DNA from 2 places in the Geobacillus sp. CCR genome. Region 2 is predicted to be linked to the other one. Evidence: predicted binding sites of a transcription regulator. Region 2 holds the regulator's gene; the other holds the start of a gene.

Region 1 (6,351 bases), on a different contig from region 2:
AGTGCATGATGATTGAGCCGACGGAGACGGAGTCGAAAGAGACGCTTGACGCGTTTATTGACGCCATGATCCAAATTGCCAAAGAGGCGGAGGAAAATCCGGAAATCGTTCAAGAAGCGCCGCATACGACCGTTGTGAAGCGACTTGATGAAACGACCGCAGCGCGCAAGCCGATTTTGCGCTACCAAAAACCGAAACATAGCAATAACTGACGTTTGAGCATTGATGAGCGCTCGCTCCCTAACGGAGCGGGCCGTTTCTTTGTACGCCGGATGAGCCATTGACAAAAACGTCGAATTAGTTTATTATATAAACTAAGATCAAGAAAGAAAAAGCATGTGTCCATATGGAGAAGTTAGCCTTAACAGTCGGTGCACGGGCGCCCGACGGCTTGAGTGAAAAAGCGGATGGCCAAGAAGCCTGCACGGCAGGAATCGACGGATGCAGCAACCGCCATAATAGCGAGGCGCCCCTGCCCTTTCGCAAGACACATTCGATCAATCAAATGAAAAGGATGACAGAGACGTGCGGACAGGAAACATTTCTCTTGTAAAAAAAATGAATAAACAGCTCGTCTTAAAATTGATTCGCGACCAGCATCCGATTTCGCGCGCCGATATCGCCAAGACAACCGGATTGAACAAGGCCACTGTCTCCGCGCTTGTTGACGAACTGATCGCCGAGCATTTCGTCCATGAAAGCGGAATCGGCGAGTCAACCGGCGGGCGCCGGCCGCTCATGCTTCGCTTCAACGCCGACGCCGGCTCGCTTATCGGCGTTGAGCTGGGGGTGAACTATTTGTATGCCGTGTTGACCAATTTAAACGCGGACATTCTTTGGGAGCAACGGCGTTCGTTCCGCCCGTCTGAAGGGCAGGAGGCGATCATCGGCGAAATGATGGAGCTCATCGAGGCGGCCATCCGCCGGGCGCCGGCGACACCGTACGGTGTGATGGGAATCGGCATCGGCGTGCCGGGCGTCGTCCATACCGAAAGCGGGACCGTTGTGTTTGCTCCGAACTTGCGCTGGGACGATGTCGCCTTGGCGGCTGTTTTGCGGCAACGGTGGCCTGAGCGTCCTGTCATTGTCGAGAATGAGGCGAAACTGGCGGCGCTTGGAGAAAAGTGGTTCGGCGCCGGCAACGAGTTCGCCCACTTTGTTTACATCAGCGCCGGAATCGGCATTGGCGCCGGCGTCGTTCTTCACCATCAGCTCTATCGGGGTGTCAGCGGCCTAGCTGGTGAAATCGGCCATCATACGATCGATGTCAACGGCATTCGCTGCAGCTGCGGCAACATCGGCTGCTGGGAAATGTATGCGTCGGAAAAATACATTGAGCGCCGTTTGGCTGAAGAAGGGCGTTCTGAATGGCTCGATGAACGCTTTTCCATCGCTGCGATGGCGTTGGCAGCAGAAAGCGATGAACAGCTGGCGCGCATTTTGGAGGAAACGGGGCGCTATCTCGGCGTTGGATTGTTGCAGGTGATTTATGCGTACAATCCAGAAGCAGTCATCATCGGCGGTCCGATTGCCCAAGCGGGCGAGTATGTGATCGGTCCGGCGCGCCAAGAAGTGAGAAAGCGGATTCTCGTCAAAAAAGAAAGCGAGCCGTCCATCATCTCCTCCAAGCTGAAAGAGAAAAGCTGCGCCATCGGCGCGGCTGCTTCGGTGCTTGAGGCGGTCGTCCTGCCGCCGGAATTTGCGGCGGTCTAGCGCATGCGAAAAGAGGCGCCTGCCTGTTTGGGCAGAGCGCCTTTTTGGTTAACGGGCTACGCTTTTTTCTTCACTTTCCCGGTCCATGTTTTAAATCCGCCTTTTAAATGGTACAAGTCGCGGTATCCTTTTCGGTAGAGCATTTGCGCGGCTCGCCCGCTGCGCAGTCCGTTTTGGCAGTACAAATAGATCGGCTGGTCTTTGCGCAATTCTTTCATGCGCATGCGAAGCTGCGTGAGCGGGATGTTGCGAGCCCCTAAAATATGTCCAGCCGCAAACTCATCCGGTTCGCGGACGTCGACGAGTTGCGCTTTTCGATAACCGGCGCGGAACTCTTCCTCTGTCAATGCTTTGACAATTCTCTTCTGCCAGAAGTACGTAATGACGGAATACACGATGATTGCGCCGAGAATAATGAGCAATGCTTCCACCCGTCATGCCTCCTTTCGCTTCGTCTGCTATTTCCTATTATATAAAGTCGCCGCCGGGAAGCAAAGAGGTTTTCGCGATGCCATTTTTCTTTCCTTCACCGGCGTTGTTTGCTAAACTAATAAAGGCGGCCAAAAGCGTCCCGCCCCTTGGCGGTGGTCGACAAGCCGCCGCAGCGTTTAGAGTATGGAACAATAGAGAAGGTGGAACGATGGCAAAAGAAGTATGGCGCTTTATCGATTCCGGCTATTGCCCGCCGGCGTTCAATATGGCGCTCGATGAGGCGCTTCTCGATTGGCACAGCGAAGGCAAAATTCCGCCGACGATCCGCTTTTATGGCTGGAATCCGCCGACGTTGTCGATTGGTTATTTTCAAAAAGTGGAGAAAGAAATTGATTTAGAGGCGGTCAAACGGCACGGTCTCGGCTTTGTCCGTCGGCCGACTGGCGGGCGCGGCGTCCTGCACGATAAAGAATTGACATACAGCGTGATCGTCTCCGAGTCGCACCCGGCGATGCCGAAGACGGTGACGGAAGCATACCGCGTCATTTCGCAAGGAATTTTAGAGGGATTTCGCTATCTTGGGTTGGATGCGTATTTTGCCGTGCCGAAAACGGAAGAAGAGAAGGCAGATTTGCGCAGCCCGCGCTCGGCCGTTTGTTTTGACGCGCCGTCATGGTACGAGCTTGTCGTTGAGGGGCGGAAAATCGCCGGCAGCGCGCAAACGCGGCAAAAAGGCGTCATTTTGCAGCACGGATCGATTTTGCTTGATCTGGACGAAGAGCTGCTGTTCAGCTTGTTTAAATATCCAAACGAGCGGGTGAAAGAGCGTCTGCAGCGCGATTTTAAAAAGAAGGCGGTCGCGATCAATGAGTTGACGAGCCGCACGGTGACGATCGAGGAAGCGAAAGAGGCGTTTTACAAAGGATTTGAAAAAGGATTGAACATCGTATTGGAACCGTACACGCTCACCGCCGAAGAGCGGGCGTACGTCGAAGAGCTGGCGCGGACGAAATACGAAAGCGACGAATGGAACTTCAAGCGCTGAGCAGCGACGCGGTAAATCGTTCGTTTTCCGGCAAAAACAGCGGCACTCCCCCGTTTTTCTCCGCTTTTCGCCGTGTTTTGTTTTTTTTGCTTGACAAAATGAAATCATTTGTTCTCTTTAACAATATATAGTATGATTTTCATAAAAAATCATACTATATATTGTTTTTTTCTGTTTGATATGGTAAGGTAGAGAAGACAGGACAACTTTGCCAAAAACATGAGAGATTATATAAAAGAGGAGAGATAGGAGAATGACGGTGGCGTCATCCGAAAAAATGAAGATCAATATTGACAAGCTGAACGAGGATATCCGCCTATTTCCGCAAGTGCATCCGATTACGCCGGATATGCACATCACCCATAAAGGCGTATCCCGTTTGGTCATGCTTGACCGGTATTCATTCAAAGATACGGAGAAGCTGACGCTCACACCGGGCGATTTCGTCGTGTTGACGATCAAGGAGGATCCGAAATTCCCGGCACGAGGGCTCGGGTTTATCGTCGACATCGATTGGGAGGCGAAAAAGGCGCGCGTGTTGATTGAAGACGAATACCGGCACGTGCTCGAAGGGGAAGAGGCGGAGACCGGCATTGTGGTTCGGTCGCTCGACATTATTGATAAGCCGCTCGAAATTTTCTATGAGCAAATCGCCAAGCGCAATGCGACTGGGCTGGCGGCGGTGGAAAAGACAGAAGAAAAGCGGAAAGAGTGGTTCGAAAAGTTTTATCAAGAGCTCGCAAGCTTGAATTTTGTTCCGGCCGGCCGCGTGTTGTACGGGGCGGGTTCGGGCAAGGAAGTGACGTATTTCAACTGCTATGTGATGCCGTTTGTGAAAGACTCGCGCGAAGGAATTTCCGAACATCGGAAGCAGGTGATGGAAATCATGAGCCGCGGCGGCGGCGTTGGGACGAACGGCTCGACATTGCGGCCGCGCCATACGCTTGCGCGCGGGGTGAACGGCAAATCGTCCGGGTCGGTCTCGTGGCTTGACGATATTGCGAAGCTGACCCACCTTGTCGAGCAAGGTGGCTCCCGCCGCGGCGCCCAAATGATTATGCTGGCCGACTGGCACCCGGACATTATCGAATTCATCGTCTCGAAAATGCAAAACCCGCGCATTTTGCGCTACCTGCTCGAAAATATGGAAGACGAAGGCATCAAAAAAGCAGCGCGCGACAAACTGAAATTTACGCCGCTCACCGAGCGGGAGCGGGCGATGTACGAAGCGATCGTCCGATACAAGAACGCGCCTGACTACGGCGGTTTCACCGAAGACATCATCAAAGACGCCGAAGAAAAACTGCGCACCGGCGGTACATATACGGTGCACAACCCAGACTTTTTGACCGGTGCGAACATTTCCGTCTGCTTGACGAAAGAGTTCATGGAAGCGGTCGAAAAGGACGAAGAATACGCGCTCCGCTTCCCGGACGTGGAAACCTATTCCGAAGAGGAAATGCGCATTTACAACGAAAAATGGCATGAAGTCGGCGATGTACGCGAATGGGAGAAAATGGGCTATCGCGTCCGCGTCTACCGGAAAATCCGCGCCCGCGAACTGTGGAAGCTGATCAACATTTGCGCGACGTATTCGGCCGAGCCGGGCATTTTCTTCATCGACAACGCCAACGAAATGACGAACGCCCGCGCGTACGGGCAAAAAGTCGTTGCGACCAACCCGTGCGGGGAACAACCGTTGGCACCGTATTCGGTGTGCAATCTGGCCGCCATTAACTTGGCGAACATGGTCGACAAAGAACGGAAGGTCATTGACTACGAAAAACTGAAACGCACGGTCGAAATCGGGGTGCGGATGCAAGACAACGTCATTGACGCCACGCCGTACTTCCTTGAGGAAAACAAAAAACAAGCGCTCGGCGAGCGCCGCATCGGCCTTGGCGTCATGGGGCTTGCAGACTTGCTCATTTACTGCGAAAAAGCGTACGGCTCTGAGGAAGGAAACCAGCTTGTCGATGAGCTGTTCCGCACGATCGCCACGACCGCATACCGGGCATCGATCGAGCTGGCGAAAGAAAAAGGCAGCTTCCCGTTTTTGGTCGGCGAAACGGAGGAAGAGACGCGCAAGCTGCGTGAAGCGTTCATCAACACCGGCTACATGAAACGGATGCCGGAAGATATTCGTCAAGATATTTTGAAATACGGCATCCGCAACTCGCACTTGCTGACGGTGGCGCCGACAGGATCGACGGGAACGATGGTCGGCGTCTCAACCGGGCTTGAGCCGTACTTCTCGTTCTCGTACTACCGGAGCGGGCGCTTGGGCAAATTTATCGAAGTGAAAGCGGACATCGTCCAAGAATATTTGGACAAACACCCGGAAGCCGACCCGAACCACTTGCCGCCTTGGTTTGTGACGGCGATGGACTTGCCGCCGGAAGCGCACGCCGATGTGCAGTGCATCATTCAACGCTGGGTCGACTCGAGCTTGTCGAAAACGGTCAACGCGCCGAAGGGCTACACCGTCGAGCAAGTGCAAAAAGTGTACGAGCGTTTATGGCGTTGCGGTGCGAAAGGCGGAACCGTCTATGTCGACGGCAGCCGCGATGCACAAGTGTTGACGTTAAAGGCTGAGGAGAATCAGATTGAAGAGCAACTTGAACTGCTTCCAGAGGAGCTCGAGGAAAAAGAGACGAAACGCCCCGTCGTGCTCGTTGATACGATTCAAGATGTGCGCGCCACCGATGTGACAATCGGTTCCGAAATCGGCAATATTTGCCCGATTTGCCGCGAAGGGACGATCGAAGAGATCGGCGGCTGCAACACGTGCACAAGCTGCGGCGCGCAGCTGAAGTGCGGCCTGTAATGGCGATACGGATGGGTTTGAATGGATGAAACGCTGGTTTCCGTAGAGGAACCGGCGTTTTTTTTACATAAAAGGCAAAAGCCAAAATATAGTGGTAAAAGGAGGGAACGAAAGGGGGAGCGTCATGATTGTTCATGTCGTAAAGCGCGGGGAGACGCTTTGGCAGTTGGCTCAGCGTTACGGCGTTCCACTCGAGCGGATTGTCGCCGCCAATGAACTGAGCGACCCGAACCGGCTAGCCGTTGGCCAAGCGCTCGTCATCCCGGTTCCATATCGTTACCATACGGTCCGCACAGGGGAAACGTTATGGCAAATTGCGCGCCAGTATGGAGTG
Region 2 (6,351 bases):
CGGCAATTCCCGTGCTGCTCGATGAACTCATACAGCTTCATCAAGCTGCGGTCAACCGCATCGGCCGACAATTGCCGTTCGTGCGCCCGCAAAAACGGCTGCACGTCCGGATGCTCCAAAATGTAGCGTTTCATTTGTTCGTAGCGTTGTTTAAACCGTTGATTGCCAAGCAACCGCTGCAACAGGTGGTTTACTCGTTCCATGGCTTTTCCCTCTATGATTCATCACGGTATTTTTTCAGCCGTTCCTCAAGCTCTTTGCGCGCCTGTTCGACGTCAAAATCATCATCATCCGGCTGGCTGTAATCCATGTTCAGCCAGTCCGGGACGATTTCCGTGCGCACGACTTTGCGCACCGTCCGCGTCCCTTTTTCCTTTTCGTTCGCCCAGTTTTGGTATGTTTTCGCCTCTTCTTTCGCCAGTTCCATTGCTTCCTTCACGGTTTTCACCTTTTTGCGCGCCCAATGGCTGGCGATTTTTTCTACGTATTTTTTCGACAGCTTCATATTCGTCCGGAGCATGACATAATAAATGAGCACGTTGACAACTCCGGGGAGCAGCTGCTGCTGGAACATAATGTCTTCGATCAACTGCAAATCAGCAAGCGACGGCTCAGCGCCGCCTGAAATCTCTTTCAGCAGCTGGCGCGGGGAAATTGTTTCCAGCTGTTTCATTAGTTGCTCCTCTTTTGTGCGCGGTTCGATGTTTTCCATCGTCCGGTAGGCGAGCGGCTGCACTCGTTCGACGAGGCGCGGCTCGACACCGCCATGTTCGAGCTCATACCATTCGCGCGCCGCCCGGCGCAACGCGTCAATATCGATATGATAGGCCGGATCGATGACGCCAAGGACCAGTTTTTGCATCTCAAGCGGCGGAATGCCGTATAAAAACGCCAGCTTTTTAATCGCTTCCTTCACTTTCGCTGTCACAGCCCGGCGCGGCACAAGCTGCTTGGACAGGCCGGCAAAAAACAGCTCAAAGTCGAATACATCATCATCGAGCACATACGACGCCTCATCCCGCCTGATGTGATCCTTCCCTTCAAGCAGCTCGGGCCCGGCTTCTTCGCTGAGGCCGGCGACGATTTGTTCAGCGGGCACGGCCGAAAACACGTCGGAAAACGACCGCGTCACCTGGGTGAATTTCGTTTCATCAATGGACGGACGGGCAAAAAAGTTGCTCAGCTGGATAAACAAGTGGCGGCCGACTTGCCGGTGCAAAAAAACGCTCAACATCTCGTCGCGGAAAAACTGGTCTGGCGCCAGCGGCGGACGCAGCTCATAAAGAAACAGCTTCGGTTCATCCGCCTCTGGAGCGTGGACGTATGTGTCGAGCAGCCCGATTCCTTCGAGTTTCAACCGTTCGCTGTAAATGTCCGGCAGTCCGCACTGCATGAGCGCCATAAGCCGATGATGGGTCGCTTCCTGGCCGTCAAGCAGCTCAAGCTCCCCCCAAAGCGTCATATAAAGCGCCAACGCCCGGCAGCCGATGAGCGGCTGGTAAAGCAGCGTCAGCACTTTACGGTCCACCTCTTGCAACACCCCACGGCTTTGCACGGTATAACGGTCGACAGCAATCAGCTCTTTCCAATGGTGCTGCATCGCTCCGACCTTCCATTCCGCCGTATTCGTTTCAAACCGGCTCTCCCCTTTCCTGCCGAAAAGACGTTGAAAAAAGGGCTTGCCGCCTAACGCCAAAGCCCTTTTTACCGTTGCCCTTTTTTGATCAGCTCTTTCAGTTCTTCAATGAACACATTAATATCTTTAAACTGCCGATAGACGGAAGCGAAGCGGACATAGGCGACCTCATCGATGTGTGACAGGCGCTCCATCACCATTTCGCCGATCGTTTCGCTTTTCACTTCCGAGACGCCTTGATTGCGCAGTTCGCGCTCAATTTCCTGCGTCACTTTTTCAAGCTCCTCGAGCGCCACCGGCCGCTTCTCGCACGCTTTGATCAAGCCGCGCAAAATTTTCTCCCGGCTGAATTCTTCGCGCGTTCCCTCTTTTTTCACAACAATCAGCGGCGGCTCCTCGATCCGCTCAAACGTCGTAAACCGATAATGGCACTGTTCGCACTCCCGCCGGCGGCGGATCGAACGACCCTCTTCAACCGGGCGCGAGTCAAGCACGCGCGTGCCTTGATGATGGCATGAAGGACATCGCATAACATCCACTCCGTTGATCTTCTTATTTTCTATCATACCGGAATGGACGAAAGCAGACAAGATATAGTTAGCTGTTCAGTCCGGAACCGATATAGGGCAGGCGGGCGTCGAGCTTCCGATACAAATCGAGAATGACCGCCCGGCTATGCCCAAAATCAAACGGCAATAGCTTCGTCTCCGTCGTCGCGGAAAAGTCGACCGCCGTTTCAAACGGCCGCACGGAAATGACGGTAGCGACGATGAACAACTTTTTGCCGCGCTTTGTTTGCGCACAAATTTCGCCGCGCTCTTCGGAAACAGAAACGAGCTCGGCGCCGGGCAGCGACGAGAGCAGCTCCTTGACCGCATCGATGACGGCGCGGTTCGTCGCTTTGTAATAATGGCTTCTTAGCTCTTCATCTTCATGATTTTCCCGCGTTTCACAATGGTTTGTGAAGGCGTATTTGAGTGTTTTCCACATGCTCATTGCCACGTCTCCCTAGTCATTCTTTTTCTTCCATCATACCATGATTTTCGCCGCTGTTGTACCGCCGAGGGCGCAAAAAAAGGAGCGTTTCGCTTACGCTCCTTTCGGTTTATCATTATCCAATTACAGCGCCTGCGCCTTTTTCACTTCGATCGGGCGCATGCCGCGCGGAAGTTCAATCGTTTCCCGCGTTTGCGCGCCCAGCATTTCGGCAATGTAATCGGCGGCAATCGTCGGGTCTAAATGGCCGCATGTATACACATCAATGCTCGCATAGCCGTGTTCGGGAAAGGTGTGAATCGTCAAATGCGATTCCGAAATAATGACGACCCCGCTTACGCCTTGCGGAGCGAATTTATGGAACGCCACTTCGCGAATCTCCGCTCCCGACTTTAACGCGGCGTCAACGAACGTTTTTTCAATAAAATCAATATCATTCAGTTTGTCAAAGTCGCATCCCCAAAGTTCCGAGATAACGTGACGACCCATCGTGTCCATGAAAAGAATCCCCCTTTAACCAATTTTCTCAAACAAATAAAAAAACAGAAGGTGAGTTGCAAAATGGCATGTATAACTACCACGGGGGAAAGTTAGTCCTAAGAGGTCCTAACCCTTTAAGTAGTCACATTACCCTTGCCGTTAAGAAGTTCACGAGACATAGTATACTTTGTTTAGGGGGTTTTTGCAACAGGCTTTTTTAATTTTTTTGCATAAAAAAGAGAAAAAGCGCCCACGCCCGCACCGTGGCCCGATCCGTTTGTGCGGATCGCAAAAGCCATAGCGCAGGCGGCGCGCTTCACATCGAACCGCTGTTACGCATTGACGCTGAGACGCTCATTCATTTTGGCCGCGACAAGATGGGCTAAATCAACGACGCGGCACGAATAGCCCCATTCATTGTCATACCAAGCGAGCACTTTCACTTTTCGCCCTTCCATCACCATCGTCGACAGGCCGTCGATAATCGCAGAATGCGGATTCGTATTGAAATCGATCGAGACAAGCGGCTCCATCGTGAAATCCAAGATGCCTTTCAATGGGCCGTTGGCAGCGCGGATCAGCGCCTCGTTCACCTCATCAACCGTCACATCGCGCTTCAAGTCGACGACCAAGTCGACGAGCGAGACGTTCGGCGTCGGGACGCGGAGCGCCATGCCATGAAGCTTCCCTTTTAAATGCGGCAGCACTAGGCCAAGCGCTTTCGCCGCTCCCGTTGTCGTCGGGATGATCGACTGCGCGCATGAGCGGGCGCGGCGCAAATCTTTATGCGGGTTGTCGATGTTTTTTTGGTCGTTCGTATACGCGTGAACTGTCGTCATCAGGCCGTTTTCAATCCCAAACGCTTCATCGAGCACTTTGACGACCGGAGCCAAACAGTTTGTCGTACACGAGGCGTTCGAAATGATGAAATGGCGGTCGATGTCAAGCATATGCTCGTTGACGCCAACAACGATCGTCACATCTTCATTTTTGCCCGGGGCGGTTAAAATGACGCGCTTCGCCCCTGCCTCAAGGTGAAGGCTCGCCTTTTCGCGGTCGTTGAATTTTCCGGTCGCTTCAATCACAATATCGATATCAAGCTCTTTCCACGGCAGCTGTTTCGGGTCGCGCGAGTTTAACAGCCTCACTTTTTTGCCGTTGACGAGCAGGCCGTCTTCCAAGGCGATGACCTCACCGTCAAATTTACCGTGGTTTGAGTCATATTTCACTAAATGGGCTAACGTTTCCGGCGGATAGCTGGCGTTCACCGCCACAATGTCGAGGTCAGAGGAATTGATGGCGCGCCGGAACACCATCCGTCCGATTCGTCCGAAACCGTTAATCGCCACTTTCGCCTTCATTCACTTTGTTCTCCTCTCATATATGTTATACTATTTTCTTATATTCGTATAAATAGTATATCATATTTTTAGGAAATGTGGAGAACAAAATGACTGAAAGCGAACAAAAAAGACGCCTATTTTTCCAAGGCGTCCCATTGTTTCAAAATAGCCAACAGCTGACGGCGTGTCTCTTCCCTCGTTCCGTTATTGTTGATGACCGCGTCGGCCCGCTTCATTTTTTCCGCCAGCGGCCATTGAGCGCGAATGCGGGCGCGCGCTTCTTCCTCAGTGAACCCGTTCCGCTCCATCAGCCGGCGAAGCTGGATGTCATCGTCAACATACACGACAAGTACTTTATCGACCCAGGATGTCAATCCGCTTTCAAATAAAAGCGGAATGTCCAATACGACCGTTTTCGCCCCGGAACGGACGAGCGCTTCTTTCTCCGCGAGCATTTTCTGACGCACCGCCGGGTGAACGATGGCGTTTAGCTTTTTCCGTTCTTCTTCGTCGTTGAACACGATCGCCCCGAGTTTCGCCCGATCGATCTCTCCATTTGTCTGCAAAATGCCCGGACCGAAGGCGGCGACAATCTGACGGTAGGCGTCTTCCCCCGGTCGGACGACGGCGCGCGCCGCTTCGTCAGCATCAATGACCGGAAGGCCGAGCTCGCGCATCATCGCGCTCACCGTGCTTTTGCCGCTGGCGATCCCGCCGGTCAATCCGATCGTCAACGTCATGGAACCTCTCTCCTTTTTACACGCCGCCTAGCGCTGGCAGCGCGGGCAATAATGCGTGCCGCGGCCGGCGACGACCGTTTTTTCAATCGGCGTGCCGCATCGTTTGCATGGCTCTCCTTTGCGTCCGTAGACGAACAAGCTATGCTGAAACGCACCCGCTTCCCCTTGCGTGTTCACATACGTGCGCACCGTGCTTCCCCCTTTCATGACCGCCTCGCCGATCGTCGCCACCATTTCCTCATGCAGGCGCTCGATCTCTTTGCTGGAGAGAGAGGCGGCCGGCCGGCCGGGAAGAATGCCGGCGCGAAACAGCGATTCGTCGACATAAATATTGCCAAACCCAGCCACGACCGTCTGATCAAGGAGCAACGCTTTGACCGACCGTTTCGTTTTCACCGCCCGCTCCGCCAATACAGCTGGGGAAAACGCCGGGGAAAGCGGCTCCGGCCCAAGCTCAGCAAGCGGCGGCCGACGGTCAGCTTCTTCTTTGGCATAAACGTGCATCGTTCCGAACTTGCGCACGTCGCGGTAACGGAGTTCGCTGCCGTCCGTGAAGCAAAACACGACGTGCGTATGCGGTTCGAGCGGCTCGAGGGCAGAAGCAACGGCGTAGCGCCCTTCCATGCGCAAATGGGAAATGAGTGCATCGCGGTCGAGCAGGAATTTCAAAAACTTCCCTCTCCGTTCCAAACCACGCACCGTCTGTCCGATCATTCTTGCCGCAAACTCCTCGGGGTCTCGCGGATGTCGGATGATGTTCGGCCAAAAGATGCGCACATCCTCAATCGTTTTTCCGACAATAAGCGGCAAAAGCGTACGACGGATCGTTTCCACCTCCGGCAATTCCGGCATGGCGATCCCCCCTTTCCTCCGTTTTCCTGCATCGTTCCCGCCGACGCTTTCGCATTGACGCCGGTTCATCCGCCGAGAGAAAGATTCTCCATGGGGCGGCAGCTGTTTCGCTCCAATTCATCGAGTTGCAGCCGAGAATCGTCGCACCGAAAGATTCTGCCTAGAAGGCCGGTGAGAAACGCTGATTTTCGCAAAATCGGTCATGTTGGTTGAGAAGGACGACTCGATGTCCCAAGGCTTCTCAACTGGAGAAGAGTCGTTGTGAAACTGCTTTTTCATTCCATCACAGGCCTTCTTAGAAGGC

The links. Region 2 encodes NrdR, which represses ribonucleotide reductase genes. Its sites were predicted from a motif close to AACACNATATATNGTGTT; they were not measured.
Region 1: the regulator NrdR is predicted to act here: its motif matches at 3,341-3,358, upstream of ACVBDQ_RS01375 (vitamin B12-dependent ribonucleotide reductase).

What each region holds. Positions count from the first base shown of each region.
Region 1 is NZ_JBREBQ010000002.1:29,044-35,394, reverse strand. Features, by position in the region: gene gcvPB (aminomethyl-transferring glycine dehydrogenase subunit GcvPB) at 1-212, shown strand, start outside; gene ACVBDQ_RS01390 (ROK family transcriptional regulator) at 526-1,713, shown strand; gene ACVBDQ_RS01385 (rhodanese-like domain-containing protein) at 1,770-2,144, opposite strand; gene ACVBDQ_RS01380 (lipoate--protein ligase family protein) at 2,354-3,190, shown strand; gene ACVBDQ_RS01375 (vitamin B12-dependent ribonucleotide reductase) at 3,444-6,017, shown strand; gene ACVBDQ_RS01370 (LysM peptidoglycan-binding domain-containing protein) at 6,142-6,351, shown strand, end outside.
Region 2 is NZ_JBREBQ010000007.1:57,349-63,699, reverse strand. Features, by position in the region: gene dnaI (primosomal protein DnaI) at 1-203, opposite strand, end outside; gene ACVBDQ_RS05505 (replication initiation and membrane attachment family protein) at 215-1,600, opposite strand; gene nrdR (transcriptional regulator NrdR) at 1,705-2,166, opposite strand; gene ACVBDQ_RS05495 (hypothetical protein) at 2,234-2,632, opposite strand; gene speD (adenosylmethionine decarboxylase) at 2,756-3,130, opposite strand; gene ACVBDQ_RS05485 (glyceraldehyde-3-phosphate dehydrogenase) at 3,445-4,473, opposite strand; gene coaE (dephospho-CoA kinase) at 4,590-5,195, opposite strand; gene mutM (DNA-formamidopyrimidine glycosylase) at 5,223-6,047, opposite strand.